2 regions of the Paenibacillus sp. FSL R7-0333 genome follow, and region 2 is predicted to be linked to the other one. Evidence: riboswitches for the same ligand, from Rfam matches in the RefSeq annotation. Region 2 holds a riboswitch; the other holds the start of a gene.
The links. Region 2 has a riboswitch for thiamine pyrophosphate ahead of MKY86_RS00495 (ABC transporter substrate-binding protein). Riboswitches for the same ligand answer to the same signal wherever they lie in the genome.

Region 1: linked by a shared signal. The riboswitch ahead of thiC (phosphomethylpyrimidine synthase ThiC) and the one ahead of MKY86_RS00495 (ABC transporter substrate-binding protein) in region 2 are both predicted to bind thiamine pyrophosphate.

The regions. Positions count from the first base shown of each region.
Region 1 is NZ_JBBOBZ010000001.1:7,563,305-7,568,231, reverse strand. It holds gene MKY86_RS32710 (DUF438 domain-containing protein) at 1-337, opposite strand, end outside; gene MKY86_RS32705 (DUF1858 domain-containing protein) at 352-579, opposite strand; gene thiC (phosphomethylpyrimidine synthase ThiC) at 795-2,489, opposite strand; TPP riboswitch at 2,641-2,747, opposite strand; gene trxB (thioredoxin-disulfide reductase) at 2,797-3,750, opposite strand; gene MKY86_RS32690 (tetratricopeptide repeat protein) at 3,797-4,927, opposite strand, start outside.
Region 2 is NZ_JBBOBZ010000001.1:118,259-123,185, reverse strand. It holds gene MKY86_RS00505 (MFS transporter) at 1-127, shown strand, start outside; gene MKY86_RS00500 (hypothetical protein) at 175-1,626, shown strand; TPP riboswitch at 1,699-1,809, shown strand; gene MKY86_RS00495 (ABC transporter substrate-binding protein) at 1,958-3,031, shown strand; gene MKY86_RS00490 (thiamine-binding protein) at 3,084-3,377, shown strand; gene MKY86_RS00485 (ABC transporter permease) at 3,374-4,135, shown strand; gene MKY86_RS00480 (ATP-binding cassette domain-containing protein) at 4,216-4,927, shown strand, end outside.

The sequences.
Region 1 (4,927 bases), 7.4 Mb from region 2:
CGCGGTTCTCCAGCTTGAACGTATGCACGGGATGACCGGGCTGCTCCTCGGGCTTAGAAGAACGGTGAATCTGTTCAATCGAGCCTTTGAAAATTGCCGTATGCACAGAGCAGAGGCGCTGTACTTCCTCTACCGGAATGCCTTCCTCGGTCATCAGGGAGTGCTCCATGGCGGAGATTTCCTCCACCGTAACATCGCCTACCGCCTCTTCAAATCGCGCCTTAACCTCCTCCACGCTTTTGCCCGCATGCAGCTCCTTGATGATCTCTCTCAGCATAGCCTGGCGGCGTGTCTGTTCCGGAATATCGACCTCGCGGTTATTAATCAGTTCGCTCATCGCAATCTCTCCTTCTATTCTATAATCTCGAAACCATGCTGCTGAAAGGCCAGCCGAACGGTTTCCAGCTCTATTTTCTTTAACTTCATTCCTTTAGACAGGGTCATGAATCGTCCTGCGGTCTGCAGCATTCCAGGCTTTGCAATATCACGGAATCCCAGCTCCACCATGATCTCCACCACTTCCGGGTGCCTGGTTACCAGCTCAAAGACCGATTCATCCAGCTTCAACGCTTTGCTCATCCTTTTGCACACCTCACTAATGAGAATTCTTCTCAACACCAGCTTAGCATAGGGTACAGGGGTGAATTGTGATTGTAATCACTAACTACAAAAAGACTATCCCCGCCAGCCATTCAGCTTGGGGGGATAGCCTCAGAATTATACGTTTCCGCTGTATTCACGGCCTCTCGGCCATGAACAACATACCTACATATAGATTAGGTCATGCAGCTAAGTTACAGTGATTGGCTCCATCTATGGGAATTCCGGATATCATGCGAAATCCGCATGCTGCAGAATTTAGGGCCGCACATCGAGCAGAAATGCGCCTGCTTTGCCCCCTCCGCAGGCAGCGTCTCATCATGATACGCCTGCGCCCTTTCCGGGTCCAGGGAGAGATGAAACTGGTCGCGCCAGCGGAACTCGAACCGCGCCTTGGACAGCGCGTTGTCCCGGTCCTGCGCACCCGGATGTCCCTTGGCGAGGTCTGCGGCATGTGCAGCAATTTTGTAGGTAATGACGCCTTCGCGCACATCATTCTTGTCAGGCAGGCCTAAATGCTCCTTAGGTGTAACGTAACACAGCATTGCCGTTCCAAGCCCCCCGATTATCGCTGCCCCGATGGCCGACGTGATGTGATCATAGCCGGGTGCAATATCCGTAGTTAGCGGACCGAGGGTGTAAAAAGGGGCTTCGTGACAAATCTCAAGCTGCTTGTCCATATTCTCCTTGATCTTGTGCATTGGCACATGGCCCGGACCTTCTACCATAACCTGAACATCATGCTTCCAGGCAAGCGCCGTCAGCTCTCCCAGCGTCTCCAGCTCGGCGAACTGGGCTTCGTCATTGGCATCGGCGATAGAGCCGGGACGCAGGCCATCCCCCAGTGAGAAGGCCACATCATACGTCTTCATGATCTCACATATGTCTTCGAAGTGTGTGTACAGGAAGTTCTCCTGCTGATGGGCCAGGCACCAGGCAGCCATAATCGATCCGCCCCGGGATACGATGCCGGTCATTCTCCGGGCAGTGAGCGGAATATAGCGCCGCAGCACCCCGGCATGAATGGTGAAGTAATCCACCCCCTGCTCCGCCTGCTCAATCAGCGTGTCGCGATAGAGCTCCCAGGTTAAGTCCTCGGCTATACCGTTCACCTTCTCCAGCGCCTGGTATATGGGCACTGTCCCGACCGGCACAGGAGAATTGCGGATAATCCACTCCCGGGTGGTATGGATCTTAGAGCCGGTGGAGAGATCCATGATGGTATCAGCCCCCCAACGGGTCGCCCACCGCATCTTCTCCACCTCCTCTTCAATAGAAGAAGTGACCGCCGAATTTCCGATGTTGGCATTGATCTTCACCAGGAAGTTACGGCCGATAATCATCGGCTCACTCTCCGGGTGATTGATATTGGCCGGAATAATAGCACGGCCCGCAGCCACCTCATCCCTTACGAACTCCTTCCGGGTATTCTCTCGGATCGCAATATACTCCATTTCCGGTGTGATGATCCCTTGCCTTGCATAATGCAGCTGAGTCACATTGCCGCCTACATAGGCCCGCCGGGGATTCCTGCACAGTCCTGGATAAGCTTCTGCGGCAGCCCCTTCTCTGCGGATTCCGTTATCCTCCGGCCGGACGGCTCTTCCGGTGTACTCCTCCGAATCGCCACGCTCCGCGATCCAGCTTGAACGGTGCGGCGGCAGCCCCCTCCGAATGTCCATCTCCTCCGCGGCATCCGTGTACATACCGCTTGTGTCATAGACCCGCAGCGGAGCATTGTCCTCTTCCCCGGCAACGCCTTCGGTTCTGCTGAGGCTGATCTCCCGCATCGGAACCCGGATATCCGGGCGTGAGCCCTCCACATACACTTTACGGCTTGCGGGGAATCCGGAAAGATCCACCTCTTCGTTCTTCATCATTTCTGACATTCCAATCTCCTCCTCTTCACTCTGTGAGTCAATCAGATAAGATGTCACGCAGCAGACTGAGCCGAAGAATCTATAGATTCCTGCAAGTCAAAAAGCCGCTCCACCTGGAGCGGCTTTATTAAAGGAACAGTCAAATAAGACTGTATTCAAAAAAGGTCCGACTCCACTTTCCTACGCTGGTATGATCCAGATCAGGTTCAAGGGTCCGGAAATTCAATTTTCCCGTCTCAGCCTATTCAGGCTCCCCTAGTGGGTATCTTATCTAATTAAATACATTTTACCTGTATGGGTAATTCTTGTAAACCCGTTATTTATCCAGCGATTCGCTCCAGTCGTGCACCATCGTACCTTCCAGGAACTTCTCGGCATCCATAGCGGCCATACAGCCGGTTCCCGCTGCCGATATCGCTTGACGGTAACGTGTATCCTGTACATCGCCGCAGGCGAATACACCCGGGATGTTGGTCTCGGTGGTACCCGGGTTCACCACGATATAACCGTTGGCATCGGTGTTAATCTGGCCGCCTAAGAAGGCTGTGTTCGGTGTGTGTCCAATCGCTACGAACACACCGTCTGCTTCTACCAGCTCTGTCAGACCTGTCTCATTATTAAGCACCGTAAGGCCCTTCACTCCGGTCTCTCCTACCGTTACTTCAACCGGTGTGCGGTTCAAGGCCCAGGTTACCTTGCTGTTGTCACGCGCCCGGTCCTGCATGATCTTCGAGGCCCGCAGCTCGGGACGGCGGTGAACCAGCGTTACGCTGGACGCAAAGCGGGTCAGGAAGCTGGCTTCCTCCATAGCGGAGTCTCCGCCGCCGACGACGACAATCTTTTTATTACGGAAAAAGAAGCCGTCACAGGTCGCACAGGTGCTGACCCCGCGTCCCACATTCTCCTGCTCGCCCGGAATGCCCAGATATCTTGCAGAGGCCCCGGTTGAAATAATAACCGACTCCGCTTCCAGTACACCCATTCCGTCCACTGTTACCTTGAACGGACGCTGTGAGAAGTCCACCGACTCCACCCAGCCATTCTTGAATTCAGCGCCGAAGCGTTCCGCCTGCTTGCGCATATTGTCCATCAGGTCCGGACCCAGAATCCCTTCAGGGAAGCCTGGAAAGTTCTCCACTTCTGTCGTCGTTGTCAGTTGTCCCCCCGGCTGCAAACCTTCAATGACCAGCGGGCTCAGGTTCGCACGCGCCAGATAAATCGCGGCAGTCAGCCCGGCCGGGCCTGTTCCGATTACAATCGTTTTGTACATTACATTGGCCTCCTTACAAGTAGGTGTTCTTACAACAGCAATTGCTTCAAATACGGGTAGTGGACGGCGATAAGCCGCCGGTTCCGGGCAGCATCCCCTTGGGTCCGGGAGCAGCCGCAGGCTCCTGCTCTTCGCCGGGCGAGCCGCCGGCTTCATTCAGGTTCTCCCCGATCAGCCGCTGAAGGCTGAACAATACCGCCTCCTGCAGGCGGTCCTCCTGCAGCGGCTCCTGCTCCAGAACTCCGCGCAGTACCTCGGACATCTCCTCGTCCTCAATCCAGCGGAGAGCCTCGGTCACCTGAAGCTTCGTAGCGGAATCGCCGTAGCGCAGCGCCCAGAAGAACGAGGCGCGCAGCAGCGGATTATTCCGCACTTCTTCAGTGAATCTGCCCGTATTGCCCTTCCACTGCTTCAGCTGCTCCTGGAAGGGCAGCTGATAGTTATAGCTGACAGCAGGCATAGGCTGTCCTTCTGCCCGGGCCTGCTGGAGCTGGGACAGGAAGAACGCCGGGACAGCGGAAGCAGGGTCCAGCTTGGCTGCCTGTCTCCAGCAGCGCAGCGCCTCATCATGTTTTCCGCTATTGCTTGCCGCGGCCGCACAGTAATGATACAGCCCGGCATCTCCGGCGACCTCCTCATCCTTCAGCAGACGGCGGAAATGGCTGTAAGCGGCAGCGTGCCGGCCCAGGATACCCATGGTTGTAGCCATTTTGAATACATGCTCCTGATGGAACGGCACCGTTGCTTCAAGCATACCGAGCAGCGTTTCAAGCTGTTCCTTATCTCCTGCATACTGCAGGAAGATGGCCATATTGCACAGAGCATGCAGATTGCCGGGGTCTTGCTTCAGCACCTCATTCAGACATTCCTTCGCCTTGGCGAACCGGCCCATATAGAAATGAGCTAATGCCAGATTATTATGCGCAGCCAAAAAATCCGGGGTACCCGCAGTGATCTCCTCCAGCAGCTCTACAGCCTGAGGGAACTTACCCTCCTCCAGCAGACTACGCGCCCGGTCATGCTCTACGACTCCCTCACGGCTGCGGATACGCACCAGCGGAGCAGGCCGGTTCAGCTCATATTGCAGCAGCTCCATCAGTTCTTCGGATTCGGTCATGAACTCGCCGTTAGCATCCTCTTCCAAGTAAGTGACCAGCGAACGCTCCGCCTCTTCAAA
Region 2 (4,927 bases):
CGCAGTGCTGCCGCTGCTGACCGGCTGGTCCATGGATCATCTGCAGATCGCCCAGACCTCGGGACTTTTGGCCGCTTTTGCCGCGCTGTTATTCGTGCTGAGCGTAACCGCCTGGAGAATCGGGTAATTGAAGCTACAAGGTCCATATTCTGCGAATAAGGATGGAACCCACCCATGGCTATACCGCATTCCGAGCCCACTCTGCATACCGCCTTGCTGCAATTCATTTTCCCCTTCTCCATCAAGGCCGAGGTCGATGAAGAGCTGATTGAGAGTTTACAGAAGGATGGATTTACGCGTTTTTTTCTTGAGAACAAGGAACTGGAGCATGCCTATTACGGAGAGAGCCACTGTGTATCCCATGAGAAAATGGAGCGCAGCTATCTTCCGTTTGCCGCCCATGTCTTGTTTCCGCGTGAGAAGGACAGGGATTCCTTCCGCCGCTTTTCCCGGGCCAATGATCTGCTGTGCGGGCTGCAAATGCCCTTTCAGACGGTTCCCTTCCGCGTGCTGTCGACCGATGTGTTCCTCTGCCCGTTCGAGCTGGGCTTTCTGACGGTAAGAGTGGCTATTGAGGAGGAGAATCTCCCCTTCAGCATGGTGCTGGAATTCGCCGACCGGTTCCGCAACCTGGAGGATGTGAGTGTTCAGGATGAGCATACCTTCATCCATTGTCATAAGAAGTCTTTTGCCCGGGTGGAGGACTTCGTGTTCAGGCATCTGGCAGCCGGGCTGGAGCCGTATCTCGATCCTGCGGAGACCAATGGCAATTATTTCGAGACCCTGCCCTTCTTCGTCGATGAACGGATGCTGGTGCAGGCCTTCTACGGCGTTAATCTCCCGGAGGATGAGGAAGAGATCAGTGTCGAAATGCTCTACCGTGCCTCTCAGGTGGATGGTCTGACCATCGACGGCAGCCCCTACATGAGTGCAAGTGATCCAGACTATATCAAGCAGTACACCCGGGAGCATTGCTATAGCCGCTGGGGACCGGACACCTACTATATGACCAATGAGCAGACCTTCTGCTGCGTGAGCCGGGCGAAGCCGGAGATTGCCGCAGGCCTGATCAGCCAGATGTACGGCGAATATTATTACGGAATGCTGCTGAGTATTTTTCATAAAATCGTGCTGCTGAAGCTCGCCAACCTCCACTCCCGGCTGCGCATCAACCACGATAACGACGAGATCGAGAATCTGATCTTCCTGATCAACAAATTCTCGGCCAAATTCTACTTCCTGGAGCTGATTTCACAGTCGCAGGGGCGGGAGATTTTTTTTCAGCTGCGTAAGGTATATGGCAATGATGCTCTGTTCGATGAGGTGAAAATGACCCTCAATGACCTGTTCCAGTACCAGGACAAATTCCAGGCCAAACGGCGGGATACACTCCTGATGGTGCTCACCGTATTTACGGTCATCAGCGGGATATACGGGATGAATCAGGTCATCGAGGATCTGAAGGGCCAGATCGACTGGAGCAAAATGCTGGAGTACTCCGCGTTCGAGTATCTGGCTCTGTTCCTGACCTTCTCTGGGATTACCGTCAGTGTCGGCTTAACGCTGAGAGAGATCTGGAACGGCATCCGCAGCCGCCGGAAGAAGCGGCATTATACGAGGGATTAAGACACAGAGGGTGGACAATGTCGAAGCTGCCGTCTATAATACACCGTAAGAACATAGCAATACCCGTGAACTTTATAGAACCAGGGGTGCTGGAATTGGCCGGCTGAGATTGTATCCCACAAGATACTGACCCTTACACCTGATCTGGATAATGCCAGCGTAGGAATCTTCATTCAACACAGTGCCTTGAGCGGTACTGAAGCTGAATCCCCTCACGCAAGTCACTGGCGTCCCGATCTTCGGGACGCTTTTTTGATTCTAAGTATGTACAGGAATAGGGTTTCTGTAAGCTCTGAAGACCAGGGGTTGCTGGAAGGAGAGAGAAAGAGAAATGGGAGTCAAAAAAACAGTCACACTACTGCTCAGCTCCATGCTGGTTCTCACGGTCGCGGGATGTGGCGGCGGGAACAACAGCGGCAATGCGGGGGCCAGCGCACCTGCTGCCGGTAACAGCACGGCTGCACCTGATGCAACCGCAGCCGCACCCACAGATGCACCTAAGGCGCTGACTCCGGTCAAGATTGCCCTGGACTGGACGCCGAACACGAATCATACCGGCCTGTATGCAGCCAAAGAGCTGGGCTATTACGCGGAGGAAGGTCTTGACGTCCAGATTGTACAGCCTGGCGCTGCCGGGTCGGATACAATGGTCACTTCCGGCGAAGCCCAGTTCGGCATCAGTGCCCAGGAGGCGCTGACCCTGGCCCGTCTGCAGGATGTGCCGCTGGTATCGATTGCTGCAATCATTCAGCATAATACCTCGGGCTTCGCGGCTCCGAAGGACCGCAATATTAAGACGCCGAAGGATTTTGAAGGCAAAACGTACGGAGGCTGGGGCTCCCCTGCGGAGCAGGCCGCCATGAAAGCGATTATGGACCCCGAAGGCGGGGATGTCTCCAAGGTGAAGCTGGTGAATATCGGCGAAGCGGACTTTTTCACAGCTGTGAAGCGGGATATTGACTTCGCCTGGATCTTCTATGCGTGGACCGGGGTAGAGGCCGAGCTGCGCGGCGAGCCGCTGGATATGCTGTATCTTAAGGATTATGCGCCGCAGCTTGATTACTACACACCGGTGCTGACCACCAGCGAGAAGGAGATCGCCGAGCATCCTGAAGTGGTGAAGGCCTTCCTTAAGGCTACGTCCAAGGGGTATCAGTATGCTATCGATAACCCGGAAGAAGCCGCGACGGTCTTGTCTGATGCTGTACCTGATCTGGACCCCAAGCTGGTGCTGGCCAGCCAGAAATGGCTTAGCCCGAAATACAAGGACGACGCCCCGCGCTGGGGTGAGCAGAAGCTTGAGATCTGGAAGAATTACGCCGACTGGATGTACGGCCTGAAGCTGCTGGATAAGCCGCTGGATGCGGAGAGTACGTTTACGAATGAATTTTTGCCGGAATCATAATGAGCCCGCATGGCGGGAATCTTATACCTAACTTGGAGAGGAAGGATTCATCATGGCTAACACACTGCTCAGCATTCAGGTAATTCCCAAGACACCGAACAACGAGGATTCCATCCCTTACGTGGACAAGGCTATAGAGGTCATTCAAAAGTCAGGCGTGAAGCATCAGGTGAATCCGCTGGAGACCACGATGGAAGGCGAGCTGTCCGAGCTGCTGGATATTGTGCGTGACATGCATGAGGCGCTGATCGCTTCCGGCAGTCCGAGTATGATCTCACAGATCAAGATCGCCCATAATCCGGGCGGCATCAGCATGGAGAAGCTGACGGAGAAATACCGGCCGTGAGAAGCACCTGGAAGCTAGTGTGGCCGCCCTTTGTGGCGGTCCTCTTTTTTGTCGGGATATGGCAGCTATCGGTCATGCTGTTCGACATCCCGGCTTACCAGCTGCCCAGCCCCGCGGATATCGCGCGTGAGACGAAGAACAACGCCTCCGGGATCTGGGAGCACACCGCCGCCACGCTGCGGCTGACCCTGATCGGCTTCCCGGTCGGCACAGGCATCGGCCTGCTCACCGCCTTGCTGCTGCATCTGCTGCCCTGGGTCAAGCGAGCCCTCTATCCGCTGCTGATCCTCAGCCAGAATGTGCCCTCCATTGCGCTTGCCCCGCTGCTGATTATCTGGTTCGGGTTCGGCCTGCTGCCCAAAATCATCCTGATCACCCTCGTCTGCTTCTTCCCCGTAGCTGTTGCGACCATGGGCGGGCTGACGCAAAGCGACCGGGTAATGATGAATTATATGAAGATGGCCGGTGCGGGCAAGTGGCAGATCTTCAGCAAGCTGGAGCTTCCCGGCTCCCTGCCCTCCCTGTTCTCGGGCCTCAAGATCTCCGCCACCTATGCGGTGATGGGCGCAGTGGTGGCGGAATGGATCGGCGCCGACAAAGGGATCGGCTACTATATGCTGCTGCAGAAGTCCTCTTACCGTGCGGACCGGATGTTCGTGGCCATCGCTATTATCGTGCTGTTGAGTCTCGTATTATTCGCGCTCATTGCCCTGCTGGAGAGATGGCTGGTGCGCTGGAAGCCGCGCAAGGAAGCTTAATGCCCACGGGAGGATATCCCAACACGGAAGTACTTATAATCAACTGAAGGAGGTTACGCGAAGTGTCTGAGCTTACGAGGATTAAACTGGAGAAGGCGGACGGAGACGGACGCCTGGGTACACGGACTGTGCCGCCTGCGCTCGAAGTCAGCGGCATCAGCAAGTCGTTCAAGCACCGCCGCCGGGAGACGCAGGTGCTGGATCAGGTGTCCCTGACCGTGGAGCCGCAGGAATTCGTCTCCATTGTCGGCCCTTCCGGCTGCGGCAAAAGCACGCTGTTCCATATTATCGGCGGCCTTACGCTGCCGGATACCGGAACCGTCCGCATGAACGGCATCCCGGTGACCGGGCAGCGCGGCAAGATCAGCTATATGCCGCAGCAGCCCGCGCTGTTCCCGTGGCGCAGCACACTGGATAACGTCCTGCTTGGCGGCGAGCTGCAAGGCGCCCCGCAGCGGGAGGCCCGCGAAGCTGCGCGCCACTGGCTGGCGAAGATCGGCCTCGGCGGCTTCGAGCGGGCCTACCCGCACATGCTGTCCGGCGGCATGCAGCAGCGGGCCGCCTTCCTGCGGGCCATGCTCGCACCGCAGGAGCTGATGCTGCTCGATGAGCCGTTCAGCGCGCTCGACGCGCTGACCCGCGAGCAGATGCAGCGCTGGCTGCTGGAGCTGTGGGAGGAGAACCGCCGTTCCGTGCTGTTCATCACCCACAACATCGAAGAGGCGCTGCTGCTCTCCACCCGCATCTACGTCTTCTCCGGGCGTCCCGGCTCCGTCCTCCACACCGTGGAGG